Regions from separate parts of the Rossellomorea sp. QJM3NY_18 genome, predicted to be linked through region 2. Evidence: a T-box and tRNA genes for the amino acid it is inferred to sense, from the RefSeq annotation. Region 2 holds a T-box; the other holds one or more tRNA genes.
The links. A T-box is a leader RNA that pairs with one kind of tRNA and senses whether it is charged. The one in region 2 lies ahead of ileS (isoleucine--tRNA ligase), so its partner is inferred to be a tRNA-Ile.
Positions count from the first base shown of each region.

Region 1: it has a tRNA-Ile gene. The T-box ahead of ileS (isoleucine--tRNA ligase) is inferred to sense a tRNA for this amino acid. The anticodon was not compared.

Region 1 is NZ_CM149659.1:3,925,477-3,934,712, reverse strand. It holds gene AC0VXY_RS20335 (pullulanase) at 1-3,047, shown strand, start outside; gene AC0VXY_RS20330 (DUF5658 family protein) at 3,271-3,585, shown strand; gene AC0VXY_RS20325 (DUF948 domain-containing protein) at 3,629-3,991, opposite strand; gene AC0VXY_RS20320 (class I SAM-dependent methyltransferase) at 4,101-6,167, shown strand; tRNA gene AC0VXY_RS20315 (tRNA-Glu) at 6,585-6,659, shown strand; tRNA gene AC0VXY_RS20310 (tRNA-Val) at 6,694-6,769, shown strand; tRNA gene AC0VXY_RS20305 (tRNA-Thr) at 6,886-6,961, shown strand; tRNA gene AC0VXY_RS20300 (tRNA-Lys) at 6,973-7,048, shown strand; tRNA gene AC0VXY_RS20295 (tRNA-Leu) at 7,114-7,198, shown strand; tRNA gene AC0VXY_RS20290 (tRNA-Gly) at 7,207-7,281, shown strand; tRNA gene AC0VXY_RS20285 (tRNA-Leu) at 7,287-7,375, shown strand; tRNA gene AC0VXY_RS20280 (tRNA-Arg) at 7,469-7,545, shown strand; tRNA gene AC0VXY_RS20275 (tRNA-Pro) at 7,551-7,627, shown strand; tRNA gene AC0VXY_RS20270 (tRNA-Ala) at 7,635-7,710, shown strand; tRNA gene AC0VXY_RS20265 (tRNA-Met) at 7,776-7,849, shown strand; tRNA gene AC0VXY_RS20260 (tRNA-Ile) at 7,879-7,952, shown strand; tRNA gene AC0VXY_RS20255 (tRNA-Ser) at 7,959-8,051, shown strand; tRNA gene AC0VXY_RS20250 (tRNA-Met) at 8,221-8,294, shown strand; tRNA gene AC0VXY_RS20245 (tRNA-Asp) at 8,373-8,449, shown strand; tRNA gene AC0VXY_RS20240 (tRNA-Phe) at 8,579-8,654, shown strand; tRNA gene AC0VXY_RS20235 (tRNA-Tyr) at 8,691-8,774, shown strand; tRNA gene AC0VXY_RS20230 (tRNA-Trp) at 8,884-8,957, shown strand; tRNA gene AC0VXY_RS20225 (tRNA-His) at 8,975-9,047, shown strand; tRNA gene AC0VXY_RS20220 (tRNA-Gln) at 9,056-9,130, shown strand; tRNA gene AC0VXY_RS20215 (tRNA-Cys) at 9,133-9,206, shown strand; tRNA gene AC0VXY_RS20210 (tRNA-Gly) at 9,216-9,236, shown strand, end outside.
Region 2 is NZ_CM149659.1:1,731,863-1,741,098, reverse strand. It holds gene ileS (isoleucine--tRNA ligase) at 79-2,850, opposite strand; T-box leader at 2,967-3,200, opposite strand; gene AC0VXY_RS08940 (DivIVA domain-containing protein) at 3,249-3,764, opposite strand; gene AC0VXY_RS08935 (YlmH family RNA-binding protein) at 3,854-4,624, opposite strand; gene AC0VXY_RS08930 (YggT family protein) at 4,722-4,985, opposite strand; gene AC0VXY_RS08925 (cell division protein SepF) at 4,994-5,437, opposite strand; gene AC0VXY_RS08920 (YggS family pyridoxal phosphate-dependent enzyme) at 5,454-6,128, opposite strand; gene pgeF (peptidoglycan editing factor PgeF) at 6,130-6,951, opposite strand; gene AC0VXY_RS08910 (YlmC/YmxH family sporulation protein) at 7,003-7,290, opposite strand; gene sigG (RNA polymerase sporulation sigma factor SigG) at 7,731-8,579, opposite strand; gene sigE (RNA polymerase sporulation sigma factor SigE) at 8,708-9,236, opposite strand, start outside.

The DNA of each region.
Region 1 (9,236 bases), 2.1 Mb from region 2:
GAGGAGAAGATCCAGAAGCGGAACCTGTACCTGAAAACAACATCCGCATCCACTATAACCGTACGGATGGCAACTACGAAAACTTCGGTGCATGGCTGTGGAATGATGTGGCTTCTCCATCGGCAAACTGGCCGACAGGAGCGACGATGTTTGAAAAAACGGACAGCTACGGGGCATACATTGATGTGCCGCTTGCTGAAGGGGCAAAAAACATCGGATTCCTCGTCATGGATATAACGAAAGGCGATGCGGGTAAGGACGGCGGAGACAAATCCTTCTCAATCACAAATCCTGACGTGAACGAAATCTGGATCGAGCAGGGATCGGATAAGGTGTATACGTATGAGCCGGTGGATCTGCCGGAAAACACGGTGCGAATCCATTATGACCGTGAAGACGGGAATTATGAAAACTTCGGTCTATGGACGTGGGGAGATGTGAAATCTCCTACAGCAGACTGGCCGACAGGCGCTCTGGATTTTTCAAAAAAGGATCGATATGGCGCGTATGTAGACGTTGAATTGAATGACGATGCCAAGCAGATCGGCTTCCTTGTATTGAATGAGGCAACCGGTGAGAAGGATGGTGGAGACAAAACGTTCAACCTCCTCGATAAGTATGATCAATTATGGGTGAAAGAGGGCGAGGATAATGTCTTCATTTCTCCCCATGGAGATGTGGCGACGGGACTCGTTTCATCTGAAGTCATTTCGGATGACACGATTCGCCTGAATTTTACGATGACGGATGGATTGACGGAAGACGCATTGCTTTCAGGTTTGGCCATCAAAGACAGCGATGGCTCCGATGTGAAAGTAAACAGCGTCAAGATCACGGGAGACAAAACAGTGGAGGTGAAAGCTGACTTCGGGTTGGATAAACTGCCACTCTCCATCACCTACTCGGGCAGGACCGTTTCTGCAGAAGCCGGATGGCGACTGCTTGATAACAAGTATGCTTACGATGGGGATGACCTTGGTGCCACATACAAAAAAGGAAATGCCACGTTAAAACTGTGGGCACCGAAAGCAAGTAAAGTGGTGGCGAATTTCTATGATAAAAAAGATGCTGCAACGAAGATCGGCAGCGTGGAATTGACTCTTGGTGAAAAAGGCGTCTGGTCGACAGACGTGAAAGCGAAAGAGTTAAGTGTGAAGGATCTGAAAGGTTACTACTATCAATACGAAGTCACCAATGACGGCGTAACAAAAAAAGTTCTCGATCCGTACGCCAAATCCATGGCAGCCTTTACCGTCAACACAGAGGGTGAAGCAGGCCCTGACGGCGATAACGTCGGAAAAGCGGCGATCGTCGACTTGAAGGGGACGAACCCTAAGAAATTCACTCATGCCTCCATCGATGGTTATGAAAAACGGGAGGATGCGGTCATCTATGAGATCCATGTCCGTGACTTCACGTCCGACCCGTCCATCGAGAAGGATTTGAAAAAGGAAAGATGGGGCACGTATGACGCCTTCATCAAAAAGCTTGATTACATCAAATCAATGGGTGTGACCCACGTCCAGCTGCTTCCGATCATGGCCTGGTATTACGGTGATGAAACGAAGATGGGTGAACGGGAGCTTGAGTATTCTGCGGGAGGCAACGAGTACAACTGGGGCTATGATCCTCACAGCTACTTCTCCCCGGACGGTGCGTATTCGGAGGATCCCACCGATCCACAGCTGCGCATCGAAGAAACGAAGCGATTGATTGATGCGATTCATGATAAAGGCATGGGAGTCGTCCTCGACGTCGTCTACACCCATATGGCCAAAACGAGCACACTGAACGATATCGTGCCGAACTATTATGCGTTCCAGGATGAGCAGGGGAACTTCCTCGGAGGCTTCGGGAATAACCTCGCCACCAATCATGTGATGGCTGAGAAGCTGATGGTGGATTCTGTGAAATACTGGTTCGACGAATACAAAATTGATGGCATGCGCTTTGATATGATGGGGGATGCAAGCTATCCTGCGATCCAGAAAGCATATGACGCAGCAGCTGAAATCAACCCGGACGCCCTGTTCATCGGGGAAGGCTGGAGAACATTCGCCGGTCATCTATCGGATCCTTCATTAAAAGGAATGGGAGCCGACCAGGACTGGATGGATAAAACCGACGACGTGGGCGTGTTCTCGGACGAAATCCGTAATGAGTTAAAATCGGGATTCGGTTCAGAAGGAGAGCCTCGCTTCTTAACTGGCGGCGCACGTGATATCAATACCATTTTCAACAACATCAAAGGCCAGCCGGGTAACACTGCTGACGACGATCCTGGCGATATGGTCCAATACATCGCAGCCCATGATAATCTGCCGCTGTACGATGTGATTGCCCAATCAATTAAGAAAGATCCGGCCATACCGGAGAACAACCTGGAAATCCATAAACGGATCAGACTCGGCAACTCCATGATCCTGACATCCCAGGGAACGGCTTTCCTTCACGCCGGCCAGGAATACGGGCGGACCAAGCAGTGGATGGGCGAAGGCGTACCGGAACAGAAATATCATGAATTAGAGGACGAAAATGGAGACCCATTCGGCTACTTCATCCACGACTCATACGATTCATCCGACGCCATCAACATGTTTGACTGGGAAAAAGCAACGAACAAGAAGAAATACAAAATCAACACAACCACAAGGGAATACACAGAAGGATTGATCAAGCTGAGAAGATCCACCAATGCGTTCCGACTCGGCGACAAAGAGCTGGTCGATCAAAATGTTTCCCTGATGGATATCCCTGAAATCGCTGATACGGACCTACTGCTTGCGTATAAAAACGTATCGACGGATGATACGGGTGACTATTATGTATTTGTGAATGCGGATGATAAAGCAAGGACGCTGTCTATCGGAGACTATGACTTCTCGAAAGGAAAAGTGGTCGTGGATAACGATGAAGCGGGGACACATCCTGTTTCAAAGAAATCAGGCTTCAGCATGAGCGACGACACATTGACCCTGGATCCTTTGACTACTGTTGTGATCAAAGTGGATGAGAAAGGGAAAGGGAAAAAGAAAAAGAAACATTGATAGAATCATGGAATCCCAACCTTATTCGTAGGGTTGGGATTTTTCTTGAGGAAATTTAAACAAACGTTTGAATAGTGGTTCCATCCGTATAAATACAAGTGTATAGAGAGCTAAACAAACGTTTGTTTAATTTCTTTATTGAGAACAAATGAAAAGTGTTATAGAGAATATTGTGGTATGATAGGATATAGCCATCATAAATAACGAATAGGAGAATCGATTGATGAGGTACCTGCTGCTTTATATCTTACTCCTCAACCTCGTAGACGCATTCGTCACGATGTATGGTTTGCACTTTCATTATATATCAGAATCCAATCCCCTCATGCATACCCTTTATCTCACGGACCCTTGGTTGTTTCTACTGTTGAAGGTCGGTCTCTCGTTCGTTTTGCTGTTCCTTCTTTTTCATCTTAAAACGGATAAACGGTCGTCAAGAGTGTTGCTTCTCGTGTCAGTCTTTGCGGCAGTGTCCTACAGCTGTGTTTTTCTCATGCATGGGTACTGGTTGTTGGAGGTAGCAGGTGGACTTGCTTGAGAATGGACAAAAATAAAAGAGGCCGTTTCAGCCCCTTTTCCAATTACTTCAATTTAATCTGCACCGGTTTGCTTTCCTGAGTGTGGATGGTCTTCGGAGTGCGGTTTTGCGATGCTGCTCTTTTCACGGAGCTTGTCACACTCTGAATCATGTCCCCGACATCATGTGCACTTTCCACCAACGGATCAACGGCTTTCATCTTTCCTTTTACATCAACAGAAATTTGATTGGCGGTATGAATCAGTTCTTCTGCTTCCTCAGTAATGCCGTTTACGGCGTTCCTCGTGTCAGACAGCGTCTTTTTCGTTTCGTCCAGCGTATTCATGACTCGTCTTAATGTCAAAATCAAATAAGCAACGAGAATCGTAAATGCAACGGCTGCGATAGCCGCGCTCCACTCAAGCATTGAGACCAGCTCCCTTCCTTTACATTAAGTCTATGAAAAAGGAAATTCAGACATTCCTTCCCAGAGTGAGGTATGATGGATAAATAACTAGAAAGAGGGAGCGAAAACGATGCTTTCATCCTTACGTGCAATCGCCGAACTGAAATTAGGAAATACACTCATACTGCGGGAACATACGTGGCTCAAATACCTTTCTCTTACGAAAGAGAAGAATGTGAACCTTGAACAAGTCGAATCGCTTGAACAGATGGCACAAAATCCGGTCCTGGAATACGTAGAGAGAACACTCCAAGTACTGGACGGGTTGGGTCTGCCCCAAGAAGAGAAAGGGTTAGTGGAAGAAGTCCTCATGTGGAGCGAAACGGCTAAGTGCGGCCTACCCCACCAACGGAGAGAGTGGCTTGATCATGGCTTTCACCTCGCCATTCATAATATCGGGTCGGCCCAAATTTATGCCTCGGAAATGGAAAAACTACCTGAATCAAAACGTAATCGTGAGCGGGAGGAGCTGCTATACGTGCTGATCCTGACACACGGTCTCGCCGGTCAATACATACGGGGTGAAGTCAGGTACTCATCCATGAAGCCTCTGCTAAAAGTAGCCACACCAGAAATGTTTCACCTTCTGTATACACTGAATCAATGTATTGTAGCGGGAGTATCCCCTGAGATCTGGAGTTCGGTTCAAAAGGAAATGGAAGAAGTGAACCGCTGGATTTGTGACGGGGAAATGTCCAAAGAGCAAACCTTTCAAGAAAGACTTCGAAGGCTGCGGAATCTTGCTTCTTTGCGCGGGGAAAACTTGGACGCTGTATACGATGAATGGCTGAGTTCCAATCCCGATGCAGAAAAGCTACTGGTACGTTTTTTTAAGAAAACGGATATGTGGTATGTAGAAGCGTCCCTTACGGATTTTACATTTGAAGAATTTATCAAGATCTTTCTGCTCATTGAAAGACAGACACGGGAGGGTGCCTTGGAACAGCTTTCCTTTGAGCCCATGATGAAGGAACTGTATTACGACTATAAAGGCCGAAAGACCGTCAATGTCTATAAAAAAAGAATCATAGAATCATATCTTGACGAGTGCACAATTGAAGAAATCGTCCATGGGAAACATCCAGCAAATGAGCATGTGCAGTTGAGGGCAGTGCCCTTTCATGAACAGGAAGAAATGGCGAGTGTCGGGTTTTCTTTTTCACGGGCAGGGGAGAAGCTGATTGAATTCTGCCAGGAAGCTGAAAAATCACCTCTTTATGATCGGGCCATCGTCCTGTTATATGACCTGTTCAACTTCAGGAAGGATGCTTACGACAGGCTGAACAATGAACAAACCTACCTAAGTGATATGAACAGCTCGCAGGACTTCAAGAAAAAGATTTCAGATTACGCTGTAGGAAAGACAATGGTTGATATCGGTCCGGGGGGTGGGGTCATGCTGGACCTGTTGACCCGTCACCACCCCGGGGCCACCGTCATCGGAATTGACATTGCCGTCAATGTGGTGGAGGAACTGAAACGGAAGAAGCAAAGGGAAAGTGCCCCTTGGGAAGTCATGCAGGGGGATGCCCTAAAGCTTGAAAACTACATCGGGGAGGCAGGGGCCGACACGATCGTATTCTCGTCGATCCTCCATGAGATGTTCTCCTACATCCCGTACGAAGGTGAAAAGTTCAATCATGGGGTCATTGCCCAAACCTTAAAGAGTTCCCTTAAAGCTCTCAGGCCAAAAGGAAGGATCATCATCCGGGACGGCATCATGACAGAGCCAGTGGAAGAGAAACGGATCATTCGCTTTAAAGACGCACACGGCCTTTCCTTCTTCAAGAGGTACGTTGGGGACTTCAAGGGGAGGTCGATCACTTATCGTTCAGCGGGAGACAATGCTGTCCTTCTCAATGTAAACGATGCGATGGAATTTCTCTATACGTATACGTGGGGAGAAGAAGCTTACCCCCATGAAGTACAGGAACAATTCGGATATTTCACCCCATCTGCCTTTCGGGAATTTATCCAGGCGACGCTCGGAGGTCAGGTTGAAATTATGGTATTTGAACATTACCTGCAAGAAGGATACGAAGAACATTTAGCCCATAAAATCGAGCTTACCGATGAAACAGGAAAGCCGGCGCGCCTTCCGGATAGTACGTGTTTTATAGTGATTGAGAAGAAATAACACTATGCTAACAGATCTCACTCTGGGTGATAAAGGGTGAGATCTGTTTATCGATTCAGTATTATAAAAATTTATTAAACAAACGTTTGATTAATGGGTAAATCCCTTATAAGACAAGATGGAAACCGACTAAACAAACGATTGTTTAAAATAATGCAAGCTATCTCTTCTAGGAAAGTATAAAACATTGCAGATCTACTCCTGCACATTTAACATTAGAATCAGAAAAAATTAATGAAGGTTAAAAATATCTATTGATATACTCTTTGAAGATATGGTATATTCTTTTTCGGCATACAAAATGCTATAATTAGTAGATCCGAAAAGGTGTTCTTTAACTGTTAATTAGAAGTTGACTTCTGCGAAATTAATTGATATAGTAATACATGTCCTTGAACGGGATTTTTTCAAAATATCGGCCCATTGGTCAAGCGGTTAAGACACCGCCCTTTCACGGCGGTAACACGGGTTCGAATCCCGTATGGGTCACCAATTTTTTAACAAACAAATAATAGCTCATTAATATGGAGGATTAGCTCAGCTGGGAGAGCATCTGCCTTACAAGCAGAGGGTCGGCGGTTCGATCCCGTCATCCTCCACCAAGTTTTTTACGAAAGTAAAATAAACTTCATTAAATTTTGCGCCAGCAAAATATCTTTTCTTGAACTGCTTCGAGGAATTACTTTCGTTAAGCGGAATTTAATAGACGATTATACACGCCGGTGTAGCTCAACTGGTAGAGCAACTGACTTGTAATCAGTAGGTTGGGGGTTCAAGTCCTCTTGCCGGCACCATTTGGTTTTATGAGCCATTAGCTCAGTTGGTAGAGCATCTGACTTTTAATCAGAGGGTCGAAGGTTCGAATCCTTCATGGCTCACCAAAGATTTTTGCCTCGGCAAAATATCTTACCATTGTTTTTCTTCGATGTGAAAAACAAAGATTCATGCGGGTGTGGCGGAATTGGCAGACGCACCAGACTTAGGATCTGGCGCCGCAAGGCGTGGGGGTTCAAGTCCCTTCACCCGCACCATTTTTGTTGCGGAAGTAGTTCAGTGGTAGAACACCACCTTGCCAAGGTGGGGGTCGCGGGTTCGAATCCCGTCTTCCGCTCCAAACTAGCCGGGGTGGCGGAACTGGCAGACGCACAGGACTTAAAATCCTGCGGTAGGTGACTACCGTACCGGTTCGATTCCGGTCCTCGGCACCAAAGTTTTTTGCGAAAGCAAAATAACTATCATTAATTTGCACCAGCAAAATATCTATCCTTACGTTACTTATTGAAAAAACTATATTTCATTCTGCGCCCGTAGCTCAATTGGATAGAGCGTTTGACTACGGATCAAAAGGTTAGGGGTTCGACTCCTCTCGGGCGCGCCAAATATCGGGAAGTAGCTCAGCTTGGTAGAGCACTTGGTTTGGGACCAAGGGGTCGCAGGTTCGAATCCTGTCTTCCCGACCACTTCTTTGGGGCCTTAGCTCAGCTGGGAGAGCGCCTGCTTTGCACGCAGGAGGTCAGCGGTTCGATCCCGCTAGGCTCCACCAAGTTTATTTCACGGCAGTGAAACGAACTTTAATGTTTTTTAAAAAGGGAAACATATTATATTCGTGGCGGTGTAGCTCAGCTGGCTAGAGCGTACGGTTCATACCCGTGAGGTCGGGGGTTCGATCCCCTCCGCCGCTATTACTTAATACATAACGTACGATTTATAAGGACCCTTAGCTCAGTTGGTTAGAGCAGACGGCTCATAACCGTCCGGTCGTAGGTTCGAGTCCTACAGGGTCCATTATACGGAGGAATACCCAAGTCCGGCTGAAGGGATCGGTCTTGAAAACCGACAGGGGTGTAACAGCCCGCGGGGGTTCGAATCCCCCTTCCTCCTCCATTTTCTCTTTGAAAAATATTATCGTCGCGGGGTGGAGCACGACCGAATAATCTTCGGAGCGTTCACATCAGCGCACCGACTGAGCTGCAGCTTGAATGAGCTTACTGAAGTCGGGGTGGATCTGCGTGATGCATAATGGGATAGTGGAAACTTAATGATATTTTATCGTCGCGGGGTGGAGCAGTTCGGTAGCTCGTCGGGCTCATAACCCGAAGGTCGCAGGTTCAAATCCTGTCCCCGCAATACCATTTTTGACTAAAGATAGGATGTTCTTTGATGAGTCACGCATGGATAGTTATTTTCACTATCGTGAAAAACTTTGGTCCGGTAGTTCAGTTGGTTAGAATGCCTGCCTGTCACGCAGGAGGTCGCGGGTTCGAGTCCCGTCCGGACCGCCATTTATCTTTTAATTGTCATTTGAAAATTTAATCTCCTATATAATACGGCTCAAGCAACTTCTTGATTCGGCTTCCTGAGAGCTGGACGATGGACTACAACATTCTATTTGTAGGATGCATATTATATTTGGCTCAGTAGCTCAGTTGGTAGAGCAGTGGACTGAAAATCCATGTGTCGGCGGTTCGATTCCGTCCTGAGCCACCATTTATACTTAAGAACCTTTAAGTATTTATTTTATTTGGAGGGGTAGCGAAGTGGCTAAACGCGGCGGACTGTAAATCCGCTCCTTCGGGTTCGGCAGTTCGAATCTGCCCCCCTCCACCAAGATTTTTTACGAAGCGACAGCGGAGTGAAATAATCTTCCTTAAACCACGTGGAGCGGAGCATTATGATCCAAGTAGCATGGTGGTTTTTAAAAACTAATATATATCACAGGGGCATAGTTTAACGGTAGAACGAAGGTCTCCAAAACCTTTGGTGTGGGTTCGATTCCTACTGCCCCTGCCAAAGAAATTTCAAGCATGGCGATTGTGGCGAAGTGGTTAACGCACCTGATTGTGGTTCAGGCATTCGTGGGTTCGATTCCCATCAGTCGCCCTTTATATTGGGCTATAGCCAAGCGGTAAGGCATCGCACTTTGACTGCGACATGCGTTGGTTCGAATCCAGCTAGCCCAGCCAACGGCGGCATAGCCAAGTGGTAAGGCAGAGGTCTGCAAAACCTTTATCACCGGTTCAAATCCGGTTGCCGCCTCCAAATATTCACGCGGGTGTAGTTTAGTGGTAA
Region 2 (9,236 bases):
TATAGCAATTATGGAATTAGAAACACTTTAGTCAAAAAAGGGACCTGCCAAATGACAGGTCACCTCTACATATTTACACTAAGCCAAATGAGAATAACTTTCTTTCACAACAGCTGCACAGCGTGTGCAAAGTGTTGGATGATCTTTATCCTCTCCTACTGTTGTTGTAACAATCCAACAGCGGTCACATGTTTCACCTTCAGCTTTTTCGACGACGATGTTGTTTTCACCCAGGCTTAACGCATGCTCCGGAGCTTCGTTCACCGCTCCGCCGATTTCAAAGGCTGATACGATGAACAGCTGTTTTAAGTCCTCTTTGATGGAATCGAGTAAGCCTTTCGTTTCATCATTTACAAATAGGGTCACTTTAGCCGTTAATGACTTACCGATCACCTTCTGATTACGGGCTTCCTCAAGTGCTTTTAGAACATCATCCCTTAATTCTAAGAATGTGTTCCATTTTCCCTTCAATTCATCCGCATTTGCGAGTTGTTGTACTTCAGGCATATCGGTTAGCTGAACACTTTCGCCCTCTGCACCCGGGATATATGCCCAAACCTCATCTGCTGTATGGGAAAGGATTGGGGACATCAGTTTTGTAAGGGCAACCAGGCTTTCATACAATACCGTCTGAATCGCTCTGCGCTCATAATGATTTTCTGACTCGATATATAGAACATCCTTTGCAAAATCCAGGTAGAATGAACTTAAATCCAATGTACAGAAGTTATTGACCGCATGATAGATGCTTGCGAATTCATATTTATCGTACGAATTTTTCACATTCTTCACAAGATCATTCAGCTTCACGAGCATAAATTGATCTACTTCTCTTAATCCATCAAAGGATACCGCATCTGTTTCAGGGTTAAAGTCAGAAAGGTTCCCTAATAAGAAACGATAGGTGTTACGGATCTTCCGATAGACTTCAGCCACCTGCTTCAAGATTGGATCAGAAACCCGAACATCTGCCTGATAATCAACAGACGCTACCCAAAGACGAAGGATATCGGCTCCAAGCTGTTTCATTACCTTTTCGGGGACAACGACGTTCCCTAATGATTTACTCATCTTTCTTCCGTCTCCATCAAGAGCGAATCCGTGACTTAACACGCCTTTGTATGGAGCTTTACCCGTTACGGCTACACCTGTCGTCAATGATGAGTTGAACCAACCGCGATACTGGTCGGATCCTTCCAAATAAAGATCTGCAGGTCGCTGCAAGTCATCTCTTTCCTCAAGAACAGCCTGATGGGAAGATCCTGAATCGAACCATACGTCCATGATGTCCTGTTCTTTCGTGAATTTTCCATTCGGACTAGCTTCGTGAGTAAATCCTTCAGGTAAAAGGTCTTTTGCTTCTTTCTCAAACCAAATGTTTGATCCATGATCACGGAAAAGCTTAGACACATGATCGATCGTCTCATCTGTAATGATCTCCTGACCATTTTCAGCATAGAATACTGGGATCGGCACTCCCCATGCACGCTGACGGGAAATACACCAGTCTCCACGGTCTCTGACCATATTGTATAGACGTGTTTCTCCCCATGCAGGAACCCATTTCGTATCATTTACCGCTTGAAGTAATTCTTTGCGGAATTTATCTATGGATGCAAACCATTGTGCCGTCGCTCTAAAAATAACCGGCTTTTTCGTGCGCCAGTCATGTGGGTAAGAGTGAGTGATGAAGTTTAATTTCAGTAATGCCCCAGCTTCCTGAAGCTTTTCTGTGATTGGTTTATTTGCCTTATCATAGAATAAACCTTCAAATCCGGGAGCTTCTGAAGTCATAACCCCTTTATCATCCACCGGACATAAAACATCCAGTCCGTATTTCTTCCCTACAAGGAAGTCATCCTCCCCGTGCCCTGGAGCTGTATGGACACAGCCAGTACCTGAATCAGTCGTAACATGCTCACCAAGGACTACAAGGGAGTCACGATCGTACAGGGGATGTTTAGCCACGATATGTTCGAGTTCTGCTCCTTTGACCTTATTAACTACAGAAGGGTTTTCCCATTCAAGATTCTCTGCGACATCTTCAAGCAAATCTTCGGCTACGACATAGTTGTTTTCCTTCACATTTACTACAACATAGTTCAAGTCTGCATGTACGGCAATCCCAAGGTTCGCAGGAATTGTCCAAGGTGTCGTCGTCCAGATTACGAGTTGGGTTCCTTCTTCAAGGACACCCTTACCCTCTGTAACGGCAAACCCGACATAAATGGATGGGGAACGCTTATCCTGATACTCGATTTCTGCTTCTGCAAGGGCTGATTCACTTGATGGTGACCAATAGACCGGCTTTTTCCCTTTATAGATATAACCTTTTTTCGCCATATCACCGAAAACTTTGATTTGCTGTGCTTCATATTCAGGTTTTAATGTGATGTACGGGTTTTCCCAATCGCCACGTACACCTAATTGCTTAAATTGCTTACGTTGATTATCCACTTGCTCATAAGCATATTCTTCACATAATTTACGGAACTCCGCGATTGTCATTTCTTTACGCTTCACGCCTTTATTCGTTAACGCCTGCTCAATCGGCAAACCGTGAGTGTCCCAACCTGGAACATAAGGGGCATGATAACCGCTCATGGATTTATAGCGTACGATAAAGTCTTTCAGGATCTTATTCAATGCGTGACCCATATGGATATTCCCATTGGCATATGGAGGCCCATCGTGAAGGACGAATAAAGGACGATCACTCGTTCTTTCCTGTACCTTATGATAGATGTCCATCTCTTCCCACTTTTTCTGTGTATCCGGTTCTCGCTTAGGTAAGTTCCCTCTCATCGGGAATTCCGTTTTCGGCATCAGTAATGTATCTTTATATTCCATGAAATCATCCTCCTAATCGTTTCTCTTAATTGCCATCATTTCTATATCCTTTACTTCTTAATCAGGCAGGGTGAACTTTCCTTTTTTTAAAAATAAAAAAAGCTTTCTCATCCCTGAATAGGGACGAGAAAGCCTTTCCCGCGGTACCACCCTCATAAAGACCGAAAAGAGTCTTCACTTGTTGATTCGTAACGTGAATAAATCGCCACTCATTACTCTTCGGGGAGGAATTTCATGAGCAGGGCTCGAGGGTGATCTTCCGCGCTTCTTTCCTTGTCGGGCTCACACCGTCCCCGACTCGCTAGAAAGGATTCATTATTAGTACGTACTGTCCCTGTCTTAGCTTATTAATACAATTAAGATTGTTGTTCAATTATATGAAAGTATTGCTCTTTTCGTCAAGACAATGTCTCTTCTTCTTTTAAAGTTTTTAAATCCGTTGCGTCCAAATCAAATTCCATTAACTGATCCCAGTCATTTGTATCGAGAAGATCTAGCTGCGCTTCGATCAACATTTTGAAACGAGTACGGAACACCTTCGACTGTTTCTTGAGTTCTTCTATCTCAATGGCAATCTTACGGGCTTTGGACAGTGATTCATTAACGATGCGATCGGCATTCTTCTCGGCTTCCTTAATGATCAGCTTTGATTCTTTCATTGCATTCCGCTTGACTTCTTCCCCTGCTTCTTGAGCAATGACGATTGACTTGTTTAACGTTTCCTCGATGCTTGTAAAATGACCTAAACGTTCATTCAATGAGTTTAAACGTTCTTCTGTTTCTTTCTTCTCACGGATCAGAATTTCGTAATCTTTAATAATCTGATCTAAAAATTCGTTAACCTCATCCTCATCATAACCGCGAAAGCCACGACTAAATTCTTTATTATGTATGTCTAATGGCGTTAAAGGCATGGGAGCCACCTCCAGTACTTGGTGAATTACATATTTATTATAACTAAAATTTCGACAGTATGTGGGAGAATTCCTTTATTTTTCTTAAATTATTTCAGAATTCCCACAGAGATTCGCCATTTATCCCGTTTTGTTCTTCCTTCAATGGACAGTAACTTACTTCTTCCGTACCCTCTGGCGGAGAGAACATCGGAAGTTTCGACTTCAAAAGAGGGGTTTTCAACCGCTTTCCAATTTACTTTGACTTGCCCGCTTTTGATCAAGGTTTGAGCCTTTTGGCGGGAATCATTATAGATAGCTGCAATTACGACGTCCAGCCTCAAAGAACTGACGGTCGTCATTTTTTCCTGCCATTCTTCCTGCCTTTCCATTCGTTCTTCCAGCGGAATGTCGTTTAAGGAAATCTTTGCTTTCCCTATTTGGGTCAGTTCCATAAGGACATAATCCGAAATTTCATCTGCAAGCATCAGCTGAATGGTATCCTCCCCGGTCAGGATATCCCCGAACTTATCCCTTTTCAACCCAAGTGACATCAAGGTCCCTAATACCTGTCTATGTTCTATTGTAACAAACTTCGAAGCATACTGTATTTCAAATAACCTTATTCCAAAATCTTCTTCCCCTGGCTGAAAATAAGGGGGATACAATAAAGCTCGTTTCCTTTCCGAGTTTTCAGGATAAAAAGATAGGATGATTTCATCGTTATGACCAATGATAGACTCGACAATATGCTGCTGTCTCGGGTCCAAAAAGTCCGTTCTTTTCGCTGTATATTGATCTTCCACTGTCTGCTTCCACTCAAGTACAGCATCTACGAACTCCTTTTCATCCGGCCTGAAATGTTGATAGATCGAAGACATACTTTCACCCCCTATGTGGTTTACCCAAAATAAAAGGACCGAAACTGTTTGACCGGTTTCAGTCCTTTTTAGGCATCTATCCTTATCATAGTACCGATTAAATAAGCCATCTAAATATTTGGTACAACCCGGATTGGGCCAGATTCAGCACAATGAATGCCACAATCGGTGAAATATCAATCATTCCGATCGATGGGACAAAACGTCTGAATGGTTCTAAATACGGTTCGCATATCCTTGCAAGGAACTGTCCGATCGACGTCTCTTTGGCATTCGGGAACCAGGACATTAAAATATAAATGATTAACGCCCAGGAGTATATTTGAATTAGTTTAGACAAAATTTCATAAAGCATTACCATAATTTACATTACCACCTCGAGTCTGATAAATCTTCCTCTTTTAAGAACTCAGAAATATTTCCGCTCACTTCAACATTGTCAGGTGTGCACAGAAAAATATTATCGCCTACACGTTGAATGTCGCCACCGATTGCATACACCGTCCCGCTGAGAAAGTCGACAATACGCTTCGCCTGATCATGTTGTATCCTCTGCAGGTTTACAAGGACTGAGCGCCGATTCTTTAGATGGTCTGCAATTTCCTGAGCCTCTGCATATACTCTAGGTTCTACAAGAATCATCTTAGAAGATTTCTGGACACTCTGAAGGCTCACAACATTTTGTTTTGAATTTGAAAGCTGTGACTTCATGGGCTTTTTCTCCTCGTATTCTTCTTCATACTTCTCTTCTTCGTATTCGTATTCATCTTCGTCCAGCAAAAAGAACGTTTTAAACTTTGACTTAATACCCATTTGTATTCATCCCCTCTCAGTCATTTCCAACTAATGCAGTTCCAATACGAATAAATGTGGCACCCTCTTCAATTGCTATCACATAATCGTTGCTCATTCCCATGGATAATTCCGTACATGGGGCATATGGAAGATTAAGTGAACGGGTTTCTTCCTGAATGGTTTTCAGCTGCCTGAAACAAGTCCTTAAGAAAGCTTCATCATCCGTATGGGGTGCCATCGTCATCAATCCTACGACTTTAATATTGGATAAGTCTTTTAAACTGCCGACAAATTCCTTCACTTCATCAGGAGAAATTCCATGTTTGGATCCTTCTCCGGAAACATTCACTTGAACGAAACAAGACACAGGCTCATCCGCTCTTTTATGAATTTCTTTCGCTAATGACAGACGATCCAGGGAGTGTATGTATGATACTTTATCAATGATGTTTTTAACCTTTCTTGATTGCAGGGAACCAATGAAATGCCATCGGGCCTTGTCCCGTAAAACATCCCACTTGGAGATAAGCCCCTCATCCCGGTTTTCCCCTAAGTGAAAAAGTCCTGCTTCAACTGCCTCTTCCGCGCGGTCGATGGATACGTATTTCGTGACCGCGACAACATTTACGTCTTCTGTCCTTCTTCCACTGCGTTCACAGGCACGTTGGATGTTTTCATTGATGTGTTGGATATTTTCAGATACCTTCATCTTATTTCTCCTTCCAGCCAATAAAACTCATTATTCTTCCCGTTTCTCCACCATCTCTTCTATAAGAGAAAAATTCATCGTGACAGGACGAACAAAAACTGGAAGTATGAATTTGATCAGAGTGTAAGCCGGACTGAATCAAGAGCTGTTGATTTAACTTCTTCAGATCAAGATTGTACTGTCCCTCTTCCTTTAAATTATAGGGTAAGTTGTTTTCATCTTCTAGTGTTTTTTTCACTTTATCAATCACATAATCATCCACAATATAGCAATCTTTACATATGGAAGGTCCTATAACCACTTCTAATGAAGATATGGAGGAACTTCTCCCGACAAACTTACCGACCATTTTCGGCCCTATTTCAAGGACCGTCCCCTTCCATCCGGCATGTGCCAGACCGATTGTGCCAGTCGCCCTGTCGAGGAAATAAAGAGGGACACAATCTGCATAACACATCGTTAACAGGAGGTTCCTTTCCCCTGTCAAGAATCCGTCGGTATCTTTAATGCTGTTATGATAGTTCTCTGCACCTTTCCCTCTGTCTTCAGAGTTCACAAAAGAGATATTCTTCCCATGTGTCTGTTCAGCAGCCACAAAGCTGTCAAAAGGCATATTCAGGCTGGATGCCAAAAGTTTGCGGTTATGAATGACTGATGCTTCCTTATCTCCTACATGAAGGCCCATATTGAATGAATGAAAAGGTCCTTCACTTATTCCGCCACGATTTGTGGTTATGCCCGCGACCAGTTCCGGGTTTTCTTTCGTCCATTTTCCAATGGAGTAATATGAGTTTGTCTCTGTTATAAAAGGCTCTTTCGACACGGTGAATCTCCCTCGTTTTTTATTTAGTGTACCATAGTCCATTGAGATTCGTCATGTGTCGGGGGATTGTTTCGGTTCCTGAAGCTGTCCTTGAATGTAATGGTTGTCTTTATATCTGACCAGAATCACGTCTTCCCCTATCTTTACGATACTGCTCCATGGGATCACGATATCTTCTTCCTTGCCAAAAAAACCTAATATTTTCCCTCCGCTCCCGATCACAATTGCCTCGATTCTTCCAGTATCCAGATTGATCTCAATGTCACCGATATTCCCCAATTTCCGCCCGTCTGAAATACTGACAACATCCTTCACCTGGAATTCTGATATTCGCACCATACTTCTTCACCCTCTTTTCATGTTGATTTCTGATCGGTTCATCATTTTAAATGCATATAGGCATACTCTTTACCTTTTAAAAGTGGATATTATCATTGTATGCAGCATAGAAAAAAGGCAGACCTTCCCGAGGGAAATCTGCCTTTTTTCTATGCTTGTCGGGGCTGAACGAGCCGCCTCCACTTTTCTCTGTCCAGCTACAGGGCTTAGAGGCTCGAGGTCATAAGTCAAACCATCCAAAAAGGCAAAGTACGCCTTTCCGGATGGTTCGCCTTATGCTTGTCGCCTCTGGGCAAAGCCCTTCCGCTTTTCGTTTGTCCAGCTGCGGCGGCTAGCCCCTCGAGGTCACAACTGAAAAATCCCATAAGGCAAAGGGCGCCTTTTGGGATTTTCCTGTTGTGCTTGTCGGGGCTGATCGAGCCGCCTCCGCTTTTCGTTTCTTATTGAATATTTTTGTTCATTTGTTTGATTGCTGCTTTTTCTAGTCGTGATACTTGTGCTTGGGAGATTCCGATTTCTTCTGCGACTTCCATTTGGGTTTTTCCTTGAAAGAAGCGTTTGCTGATAATGAGTTTCTCACGATCATTCAATCGTCTCATTCCTTCTTGAAGGGCAATTTCTTCGATCCAGTGGAAATCGCGGTTCTTTTCGTCGCTCAGTTGATCCATAACGAATATTGGGTCTCCTCCATCATTATAGATGGGTTCAAACAGCGAAACGGGATCTTGTATGGCATCCAGTGCAAATACGATTTCTTCGTGAGATACATCAAGAACTTTGGCAATTTCTTCTGCAGTCGGCTCCTTGGATGTCTCCCCCATTAATTTCTCCCTTACTTGCAGAGCTTTGTACGCAATATCCCGTAGTGAACGGGACACCCTTATCGGGTTATTGTCTCTCAAATATCGACGGATTTCCCCAATGATCATCGGAACCGCGTATGTAGAGAATCGAACGTTTTGACCCAAATCAAAATTATCGATGGATTTCATTAATCCGATACACCCTACTTGAAATAAATCATCAACATACTCACCACGGTTATTAAAGCGTTGAATTACACTTAAGACGAGGCGTAAATTTCCGTTGACCAGTTTTTCTCTCGCGGTGATATCACCCGCTTGCATTTCCTTGAATAAAATTCTCATTTCATCATTTTTGAGCACTGGCAATTTGGACGTATCCACACCACAAATCTCGACTTTATTACGTGTCATTCTTTCCCCTCCTTGTAGGAGCTGCTGTACAAAATTCAGTATTTCCTTGAAGAGGAAAAATATGCATTTCATTCTGACATAGAGGGGCGGGAAAGGTCCAAATCCCTTACAATACCTGATTCAAAAAGCTAAAATTTTTTTTAATTCCTGGCCACATTAAAAAGCTGACCTTTTCAATTGAAAAAGTCAGCTTTTTAATGTCATACCATTTTATTGAATTCCTTCTTCAATCGTTTGATAATCCTTTTTTCCAATCGGGAAATATAGGACTGTGAAATCCCAAGCATATCAGCTACGTCTTTCTGGGTTTTTTCCTCTTCCCCCATCAATCCAAAGCGAAGCTCCATAATTTGTTTCTCACGGTCAGTTAGCTGATGAAGGGCATTAAAGAGTAATTTTTTATCCACTGTTGCCTCAAGATCTTTTGTAATGATGTCTTCATCCGTCCCGAGAACATCCGATAACAGCAATTCATTTCCATCCCAATCGATATTAAGGGGTTCGTCAAATGAGACTTCCGAGCGAATTTTGTTGTTTCTTCTTAAGTACATAAGAATTTCGTTCTCTATACACCTTGAAGCATAGGTCGCCAACTTGATTTTTTTCTCGGGATTGAAGGTATTGACTGCTTTAATAAGGCCGATGGTGCCGATACTGATCAAATCTTCTATATTGATGCCTGTGTTTTCAAACTTCCGGGCTATATATACTACCAGTCGTAAATTACGT